DNA from 3 places in the Vibrio sp. QJM3NY_39 genome. Region 3 is predicted to be linked to each of the others. Evidence: predicted binding sites of a transcription regulator. Region 3 holds the regulator's gene; each other region holds the start of a gene.
The links. The regulator MetJ, encoded in region 3, represses methionine synthesis genes. The targets are predictions, from matches to a motif close to TTAGACNTNTANANGTCTAA.
Positions count from the first base shown of each region.

Region 1: the regulator MetJ is predicted to act here: its motif matches at 1,598-1,617, upstream of metH (methionine synthase).
Region 2: the regulator MetJ is predicted to act here: its motif matches at 1,182-1,201, upstream of metK (methionine adenosyltransferase).

Region 1 is NZ_CM173505.1:3,286,642-3,289,934, reverse strand. Features, by position in the region: gene AC3CHU_RS14530 (cation:proton antiporter) at 210-1,490, opposite strand; gene metH (methionine synthase) at 1,666-3,293, shown strand, end outside.
Region 2 is NZ_CM173505.1:438,621-441,913, reverse strand. Features, by position in the region: gene tkt (transketolase) at 1-935, opposite strand, end outside; gene metK (methionine adenosyltransferase) at 1,313-2,467, shown strand; gene AC3CHU_RS02175 (DUF2189 domain-containing protein) at 2,835-3,293, shown strand, end outside.
Region 3 is NZ_CM173505.1:251,481-254,773, forward strand. Features, by position in the region: gene AC3CHU_RS01150 (malic enzyme-like NAD(P)-binding protein) at 278-1,567, shown strand; gene metJ (met regulon transcriptional regulator MetJ) at 1,767-2,087, opposite strand; gene AC3CHU_RS01160 (O-succinylhomoserine (thiol)-lyase) at 2,296-3,293, shown strand, end outside.

The sequences.
Region 1 (3,293 bases), 570 kb from region 3:
AGTTATTTTGGTTCTGGCCAAATCTAGTGTTCAATCCACATTAAGGTTTCTGATTACACTAGTACTAGTGCATAAAATATCGAAGTAAGTTCTATTGTTCATGTATACCTTTCAACTAGATCTTGAGTGAGGGGAGCTGTGAATTTGACTTTTATCAGGTATAAAAAAGGCCACCTATATTAGGCAGCCTAGTTTAATATTTTGAGATGTTAATCTAACTCTTTCTCAGCTTGTTTCGCTTTCTCTATCATCGGAGTAATTGTTGAACCTTGAACTAAGATTGAGAACACAACAACAGCGTATGTCATGACGAGGATTATCTCTTTAACATCTATTGCCTTGTCTTCAATCACCCAGATACCTGAAGGGATTGAAAGTGCCATGGCTAGAGCTAGTCCACCACGCAACCCACCCCAAGTTAAGATCTTGATTGACCAAGGGTTGTAAGTTCTAAAGCGTTTGAATCCGATATAAGACAAGAAAACACTTAGGTAGCGTGCGCTTAGCACTAGAGGTACTGCGAACGCCATTAAGATCCAGTCTTCTTGGTGGAATTTGAATAACAACATCGACATACCGATCAATAAGAACAAGACGCCATTTAAGAATTCATCTATCAATTCCCAGAAGTGGTCTAGGTGATCCTCACTCTCTTTCGAGAATCCAATAAAGCGCGTCCAGTTACCAATCATGATACCTGATACCACCATTGCTAACGGTCCTGATACATGTAGGACTTCAGCAAAGGCATAACCAGCTGTCGGAATACCTATGGTTAATAGCAACTCCATCGAGTGGTCATCGGTGTTGCTGATTAGGTAATGGAATATTAAACCTAGAACAAAGCCATAGACGATACCACCGATAGCCTCTTGGACGAATAACATGGTCACGCTACCTACAGTCGGTGCTTCTGTACCGAACGCAATGGTAAATAGGGTAACGAAGATCACTAGGCCAAAACCATCGTTGAATAGAGATTCTCCCTCGATTTGAGTAGAGATTCGTCTGGGAGCGTCGAGCTTCTTCACTATAGCTAATACAGCGATTGGATCGGTTGGAGAGATTAGAGAACCAAAAAGTAAGCAATAAATTAGGTCAAATTGAATACCGATAAACTGACAGAATCCATACAGTACAAAGCCAATAAAGAATGTCGAAAACAGTGTAGCGCCAAGAGCGAGTACCGTTATTTCCCATTTCTGATCTTTTAGATTAGGTAACTTAATCCCCAAACCACCTGCAAAGAGTAAGAATCCCAGTATTCCTTTCAGGAGGAAATCTTCAAAGTTGATACTGGCAACGGTTTCTGAGGCGATGTCAGCCAATTGGAACCAATTGTTTTGTCCCGCAATGATAATTAATAGAGATAACATCATTGAGCCAGCTGTAATGGCGATGGTTGTCTGCATTTTACCAATTTTGGTATTCACGAAAGCAATAAGCATGGCAGCTGCGGACAAGAAGCATAAGGTGTAATAGACCGACATTGGGATCCCAACATGTAACAAAGTATGAATATGAATATGAATTTTCGTTGTCTCATGCTCAAATAGCAAACATTTTTTTGTCATGACTTGGTAATCAATTTCATCTTTTAGACGTCTAGACTCCTTTTTAATGTGTGGTAGGATGGAGAGATAATTAAAGGAATGAGGTTGTACCGTGGGAAGTAATGTAAGGCAAAAGATTGACGCTCTGTTGAAGCAACGAATTTTACTGATTGATGGTGGCATGGGTACCATGATTCAGGATTATAAATTGGAAGAGCAAGACTATCGTGGTGAGCGCTTTGCTGATTGGCATAGTGATTTAAAAGGTAACAACGACCTTTTGGTACTTACACAGCCTAAGCTTATCAAAGATATCCATATGGAATATTTGGAAGCCGGTGCTGATATCCTCGAGACCAATACCTTTAACTCTACAACCATCGCTATGGCCGACTACGATATGGAAAGCCTTAGCGAAGAAATTAACTTTACAGCTGCAAAATTAGCTCGTGAAGCGGCAGATGAATGGACGGCAAAGACCCCAGACAAACCCCGTTTCGTAGCGGGTGTGTTAGGTCCAACTAACCGAACGTGTTCTATCTCCCCAGACGTTAATGATCCGGGCTATCGTAATGTTAGCTTTGATGAGCTTGTTGAAGCTTACTCCGAATCGACACGAGCACTTATCAAAGGCGGCTCAGATCTTATTCTTATCGAGACTATCTTCGACACGTTAAATGCAAAAGCATGTTCTTTTGCGGTTGAATCTGTTTTTGAAGAGGTAGGCATCACGCTTCCTGTGATGATCTCCGGTACCATTACTGACGCTTCAGGTCGTACGCTTTCAGGGCAGACAACAGAAGCCTTCTACAACGCCCTTCGTCATGTTAAACCTATCTCATTTGGATTGAACTGTGCATTAGGCCCTGACGAACTGCGAGAGTACGTTGGTGAGATGTCTCGTATCTCTGAATGTAACGTTTCCGCTCACCCTAACGCGGGTTTACCTAATGCATTCGGTGAGTATGACCTTTCTCCTGAAGATATGGCTGAACACGTTAAGGAATGGGCCGAGAGTGGCTTCTTGAACCTAATTGGTGGTTGTTGCGGTACGACGCCAGAACATATACGTCACATGGCTGAGGCCGTTGAAGGCGTAACGCCACGTCAATTACCTGATTTGCCTGTGTCTTGCCGTTTATCTGGCTTAGAACCATTAACGATTGCCAAAGAATCTCTATTTGTGAACGTCGGTGAGCGTACTAACGTTACCGGTTCTGCTCGATTTAAGCGATTGATTAAAGAAGAGCTCTACGACGAAGCTTTGAGTGTTGCTCGAGAGCAAGTTGAGAACGGCGCTCAGATCATCGATATCAACATGGATGAAGGGATGCTAGACGCTGAGGCGTGTATGGTTAAATTCCTTAATCTATGCGCTTCTGAACCTGAGATCTCGAAAGTACCAGTCATGGTCGACTCTTCAAAATGGGAAGTTATCGAAGCGGGTCTGAAATGTATTCAGGGTAAAGGTATCGTTAACTCTATCTCATTGAAGGAAGGGAAAGAGAAGTTTGTCGAACAAGCTAAACTGGTTCGTCGTTATGGAGCTGCTGTCATTGTGATGGCGTTCGATGAATTAGGGCAGGCTGATACCCGAGAGCGTAAAGTCGAGATTTGTACTAATGCCTACAATATTCTTGTTGATGAAGTAGGTTTCCCGCCAGAAGATATTATTTTTGACCCAAACATTTTCGCAGTGGCTACTGGTATTGATGAGCATAACAACTATGCGGTCGACTT
Region 2 (3,293 bases), 190 kb from region 3:
GCGTCAAACTTAGCATTCCAAGCCGCTTCTTTCGCTGCGCCCGCTTCTTTCGCATTCCACTCAGCTGCGATATCAGCTGGAATTTCGAAAGGACCGTGTTCCCAACCAAGTGCCGCTTTAGTTGCTGTGATTTCATCAGCGCCTAGTGGAGCACCGTGACAGTCGTGCGTACCCGCTTTGTTTGGAGAACCAAAACCGATAATAGTTTTAGTACAGATAAGCGTTGGACGAGGATCCGCTTTAGCTGCTTCGATAGCCGCGTTGATAGCATCAGAGTCGTGACCATCAACGGCCGGGATTACGTGCCAGCCGTAAGCTTCAAAACGCTTAGGTGTATCGTCAGAGAACCAACCTTCAACTTCGCCATCGATAGAGATGCCGTTGTCATCCCAGAAAGCAACCAGCTTACCAAGACCTAGCGTACCTGCTAGAGAACATGCTTCGTGAGAGATACCTTCCATCAGACAACCATCACCCATGAATGCATAAGTGAAGTGATCGACGATGTCGTGGCCTTCTTTGTTGAACTGTGCAGCCAATGCTTTCTCAGCCATCGCCATACCAACAGCGTTAGTGATGCCTTGACCTAGAGGACCAGTCGTTGTTTCGATACCAGGAGCGTAACCGTACTCTGGGTGACCAGGAGTCTTAGAGTGCAGTTGACGGAAGTTCTTAAGGTCTTCAATTGAAAGCTCGTAACCTGCAAGATGAAGCAGAGAGTAAATCAACATTGAACCATGCCCGTTAGACAGAATAAAACGGTCGCGGTCAGCCCACTCTGGGTTTGCTGGGTTGTGGTTCAAGTGACCACGCCAAAGAACTTCAGCGATGTCAGCCATACCCATAGGTGCGCCAGGGTGGCCTGAATTTGCTTGTTGAACGCCATCCATGCTAAGTGCGCGAATTGCATTGGCTAGATCTTTACGAGAAGGCATGTCTGCTCCTGAGTACATAAGCGATTTAAAAAAGAGATTGATGCTAAAGTTTTCATTTTTATTAGCGCGGGTATTCTCTCAAACGACTTTAGCGACTGCAAACGTTTTACTGGCATTTTAACGGTCACTTTTCGCAATTTTCGAACATTTACATCACTTAGCAATGCGTTATCTCGACCGATACGCAAACGTTTAGTTATGACATATCATAAAAAAGAGCTTGTAATTCGACCGCTGGAATTTAGAATAGCCGTCTAGATGTAGAAACACCTACAAAATATACTGTATTTAATGGCGTCGCTTCCTAGCTTGCGACGCCTGAAATTATTTGCATTTAACTATTTGCAACTAAAAACTAAACTAAAAGTGGAGCTCTCATGGCTAAGCACCTATTCACTTCTGAATCTGTTTCAGAAGGCCATCCAGATAAAATTGCAGACCAAATCTCTGATGCTGTTCTTGATGCCATCTTGGAACAAGATCCAAAAGCACGTGTTGCTTGTGAGACTTACGTAAAAACCGGCATGGTTATGGTTGGCGGTGAAGTAACAACGTCTGCATGGGTTGATATCGAAGAAATCACTCGTGAAACAGTTCGTGAAATTGGTTACGTTCATTCTGATATGGGCTTTGACGCTGACTCTTGTGCAGTACTAAACACAATTGGTAAGCAGTCTCCAGACATCAACCAAGGTGTTGATAAAGCCGATCCTAAAGATCAAGGCGCAGGCGACCAAGGTATCATGTTTGGTTACGCGACTAACGAAACACCAATCCTAATGCCAGCTCCAATTACTTACTCTCACCTTCTTGTTAAGAAGCAAGCTGAAGTACGTAAGAGCGGCAAGCTTGACTTCCTTCGCCCAGATGCGAAATCTCAAGTAACGTTCCAATACGACCAAGGTAAGATTGTTGGTATCGACGCTGTTGTTCTTTCGACTCAACACTGTGATTCAGTAACAACACCTGACCTACGTGAAGCGGTAATGGAAGAGATCATCAAGCCAGTACTTCCTGCTGAGTGGATCAACAAAGACACTAACTTTTTCATCAACCCAACCGGCCGTTTCGTAATCGGTGGCCCAATGGGTGACTGTGGTCTAACAGGTCGTAAGATCATCGTTGATACCTACGGCGGCGCAGCTCGTCACGGTGGCGGTGCATTCTCTGGTAAAGATCCATCAAAAGTTGACCGTTCTGCAGCTTACGCAGCTCGTTACGTTGCGAAAAACATCGTTGCTGCTGGTATGGCTGACCGTTGTGAGATTCAACTGTCTTACGCTATCGGTGTTGCAGATCCAACATCTATCATGGTTGAAACGTTTGGTACTGAGAAAGTAGCTCACGAAATCATCATTGAAGCCGTTCGTCAAAACTTCGACCTACGTCCATACGGTCTTCAAGAGATGCTGAACCTTCTTCAGCCTATCTACAAGCAGACTGCTGCATACGGCCACTTCGGTCGTGAAGAGTTCCCTTGGGAAGCGACTGACAAAGCAGCAATCCTTGCGGACTTCGCTGGCCTAAAATAATTTAGCCACTGCGATTTGTTTCTTTAAAGTCCTTACTGCTTAGTAAGGGCTTTATTTTTATGTACTTACCAAACCTTTCCTTACTAGACCACCCTGCCCAAGTCTTCTTTACCGTTAACCACTTAGTATAAAAACCCACCGATAATTTGTGTTTTCGAACACTACTGACAATAGTTAAGGTAACTCCTAGGCGATCAAGCTCACATTTAACTCAAAGTAATTCAGTCTGATAGCTCTCGTTAAATGCACGCTAGAACAATAACTGGGACGAAAAAGAGCATTTTAGCTCAATACCATAATCCTCATATGATCGCAATACTGAGCTTTATGGAACTATAACTAGGACGTTATTTAACTAGGGGGATATATGCCTCGTACTGTACACCCATCCGAACTGAACGATAAGAAACACAAGGTCAGCGATCCGGATTATGCTCGCACCATTCCTTGTAACCAAGTAAGCATATCCGCCCCATTCCATTGGTTATCGCTTGCACTGCATGACTTAGTGAGAATGCCATTAATTAGCGCATTTTACGGTTTGTGCTTTATGGGTGCGGCCATCGCCATTGTTCAACTTGTCCAATGGCAAGGAACACATTTGGTCGTTATGCCAAGCTTGATTGTGTACATGCTAATAGGGCCGTTTCTTGCCCTAGGCTTGTATGACGCAGCCTGGGAAAGAGAAAAGGGGCACAACGCTAGCCTACTGCACTCGATGAAAGCCATCACGCGGAACTCAACCCACCAATGGGCGTTTGCGATTGTATTAATGGTCGCGATGATATTCTGGATGCGTATCGCTGCATTATTGCACGCACTTTAC
Region 3 (3,293 bases):
ATTTAAGAAAATGCTGAATCATATTCAACCATCAACTTCTCGAAAACGACAGGCAAACCGCTTGAGTTTTGTTTCATAACTTACACCCAATACTCCATTCTCGAAATCCGCTCGAAAGTTCAACAAGCGACAGTAATTTCAACTGCTCACTGGTCTTATTAGTAGTGAAATCTCGTTTTTTAATGAGACAGAGGCTTTAACCACCTAGGAACTTTGAAGTACATCTATTAACATGAACAAGATCCCCCAAATAATAATATCCTAGGAACCTACACCTATGTCTGAAGACAGCCGCCAAGATCAATCCTCTCAAGCGTTATCGCCTCAAGAACAATTCCGTCAGCAAGCTCTTGATTACCATGAGTTCCCAATTCCAGGCAAAATAGCCGTAGCACTGACGAAGCCTGCAAACTCTGCAGAAGACCTAGCACTTGCATACAGCCCAGGCGTGGCTGAGCCTGTTCGCGAGATCGCACAGAACGTTGATAACGTTTATAAGTACACAGGTAAAGGCAACATGGTTGCAGTTATCTCTAACGGTACAGCGATTCTTGGTCTAGGTAACCTTGGCCCTATTGCTTCTAAACCTGTTATGGAAGGTAAAGCGCTACTGTTTAAGCGTTTTGCTGGTTTAGATTCTATCGATATTGAAGTGAAACACCGCACAATCGATGAGTTCGTTGATACGGTTGCGAATATCGCAGATACATTCGGCGGTATTAACCTAGAAGACATCAAAGCACCTGACTGTTTTGAGATTGAGCGTCGCCTGATTGAGCGTTGTGATGTCCCTGTTTTTCACGATGACCAACACGGTACAGCGATTGTAACGGCTGCAGGTATGCTGAACGCGATTGAGCTTCAAGGTAAGAAGCTTGAAGAGTGTAAGATCGTTTGTTTAGGTGCTGGCGCAGCGGCGGTTGCTTGTATGGAACTGCTGATCAAGTGTGGCGCTCAGCGTGAGAAGATTTACATGCTTGACCGTAAAGGTGTAATCCACACTCGTCGTGAAGACCTGAATGAATACAAAGCGCTATTCGCAAATAACACGGACAAGCGCACGCTTGAAGATGTTATCGAAGGCGCTGACTTGTTCTTGGGCGTATCTGGTCCTAATCTGTTACCAGCTAAAGCACTTACGCTGATGGCTGATAAGCCAGTTGTGTTTGCATGTTCAAACCCAGATCCAGAGATCAAGCCAGAGCTTGCTCATGAAGTTCGTTCTGACCTTATCATGGGTACAGGCCGTAGCGATTACCCGAACCAAGTAAACAACGTACTTTGTTTCCCATTCATTTTCCGTGGTGCGCTTGATGTACGTGCGAGCGAAATCAATGATGAGATGAAGCTGGCTGCGGTTAAAGCGATTCGTGAACTAGCGAAAGAAGAAGTTCCGGCTGAAGTACTCGCTGCTGCAGGTGAGACTGCACTGGAGTTTGGTAAAGGCTACATCATTCCTAAGCCAATGGACCCACGTCTACTTCCTCGCGTAGCAAAAGCGGTTGCAGTAGCGGCCGTTGAATCTGGCGTAGCTCGTATTGAGATGCCTGCTAACTATATGGCTTAATGGCTTAATGGCTTAATAGCTTAATAGCTTAATAGCGGTTGCTCTATTGAGCGAAAAAGAATAATAAAAAACCGACTCATAGGAGTCGGTTTTTTTATGTCTATCATTCACTGAGCAGCTACCGGTAACGTAGTGGGTGATGCGACAAATAAGGTTCAGCTATAGCGAATCAATATTGAAGGCAGTGACTGAGTTGTTTTTATTCTTCGTCAAACGCTTCGAATTCGATACCCATCTCTGTCATCAGCTTTTTCACTTCAGTCGGGATGTCGTCTGGACGGTCTTTACGGAGATCTTCATCCGTTGGCAGTGGTTGGCCTGTGTACGCATGTAGAAAGGCTTCGCACAGTAGCTCACTGTTTGTTGCATGGCGTAGGTTATTAATCTGGCGGCGAGTGCGCTCGTCAGTAAGAACCTTTAACACTTTTAGAGGGATAGAAACTGTAATTTTTTTTACTTGTTCGCTTTTCTTTCCATGCTCAGCATATGGGCTTATGTATTCACCATTCCAGTCGGCCATTGCGTACCTTCATCACTTTAGTTGTTAGAATAAATTAATAGTGGTGATTTTAGCGGGATTTACCGCCATAAGCAAAGACATATAGACGTCCAGAAGTGTTGACGTCTCACATTTATGAAAGTAAAGTGAATAACATATATCTAACACAGCCGCAGAATGCCGACAAGCCGCTGTGATTCTCAGACGCAAAACTTGTAAGGAAGCACCTATGAGCAGCCGGAAGCCAGCAACAATCGCAGTACGTACTGGTATCGAGTCAGACACGCAACACCATGCCGTTGTCCCACCCATTTATCTTTCGACTAACTATGGGTTTCCCGCTTTTGGTGAAGTGCCAAAGTACGATTACACCCGTTCTGGTAACCCAAATCGTGGTTTATTAGAAACGGCATTGTTTGAGCTTGAATCTGGCAAAGGTGCAGTGGTGACTAACTGCGGCACTTCGGCACTTAACTTGTGGGTATCCGCTTTCTTAGGCGGTGATGATCTTATTATCGCACCACACGACTGCTACGGTGGTACTTACCGCCTGTTTAATACCCGCTCGTTAAAAGGTGACTTCAAGGTTTTGTTCGTTGATCAATCGGATCAAGCAGCGTTGGATGCGGCGATCGCGCTCAAGCCAAAGTTGATCTTAATAGAAACGCCATCGAACCCGTTGGTTCGTGTGGTTGATATTGCAGAGACTTGCCGTAAAGCGAAAGAGGTAGGTGCTCTGGTTGCTGTCGATAACACGTTTTTGACGCCTGTGTTCCAAAAGCCTTTAGAGCTGGGTGCTGATTTTGTTATCCACTCAACCACCAAATACATCAACGGACACTCAGATGTTATTGGTGGCGTTGTAGTGACGAAAACTGAAGAGCACGCTGAAGAGCTTGCATGGTGGGGCAACTGTATTGGTGCGACCGGCACACCATTTGATAGTTACATGACTCTACGTGGTATTCGTACGCTAGGTGCGCGTATGCGTGTTCACGAAGAGAGTTCACGTGAAATTCTGACGGCGCTGCAACAACAAGATCTGGTGGGCACTATTTACCACCCAAGCCTTCCTGAACACCCAGGTCACGAGATCGCGAAGAAACAGCAGTTGGGCTTTGGTTCCATGTTGAGCTTTGAGTTTGCGGGCTCTTTTGAAGCACTTAAATATTTTGTAGATAAGTTAGAGTTATTTTCTTTGGCTGAATCACTGGGTGGTGTTGAAAG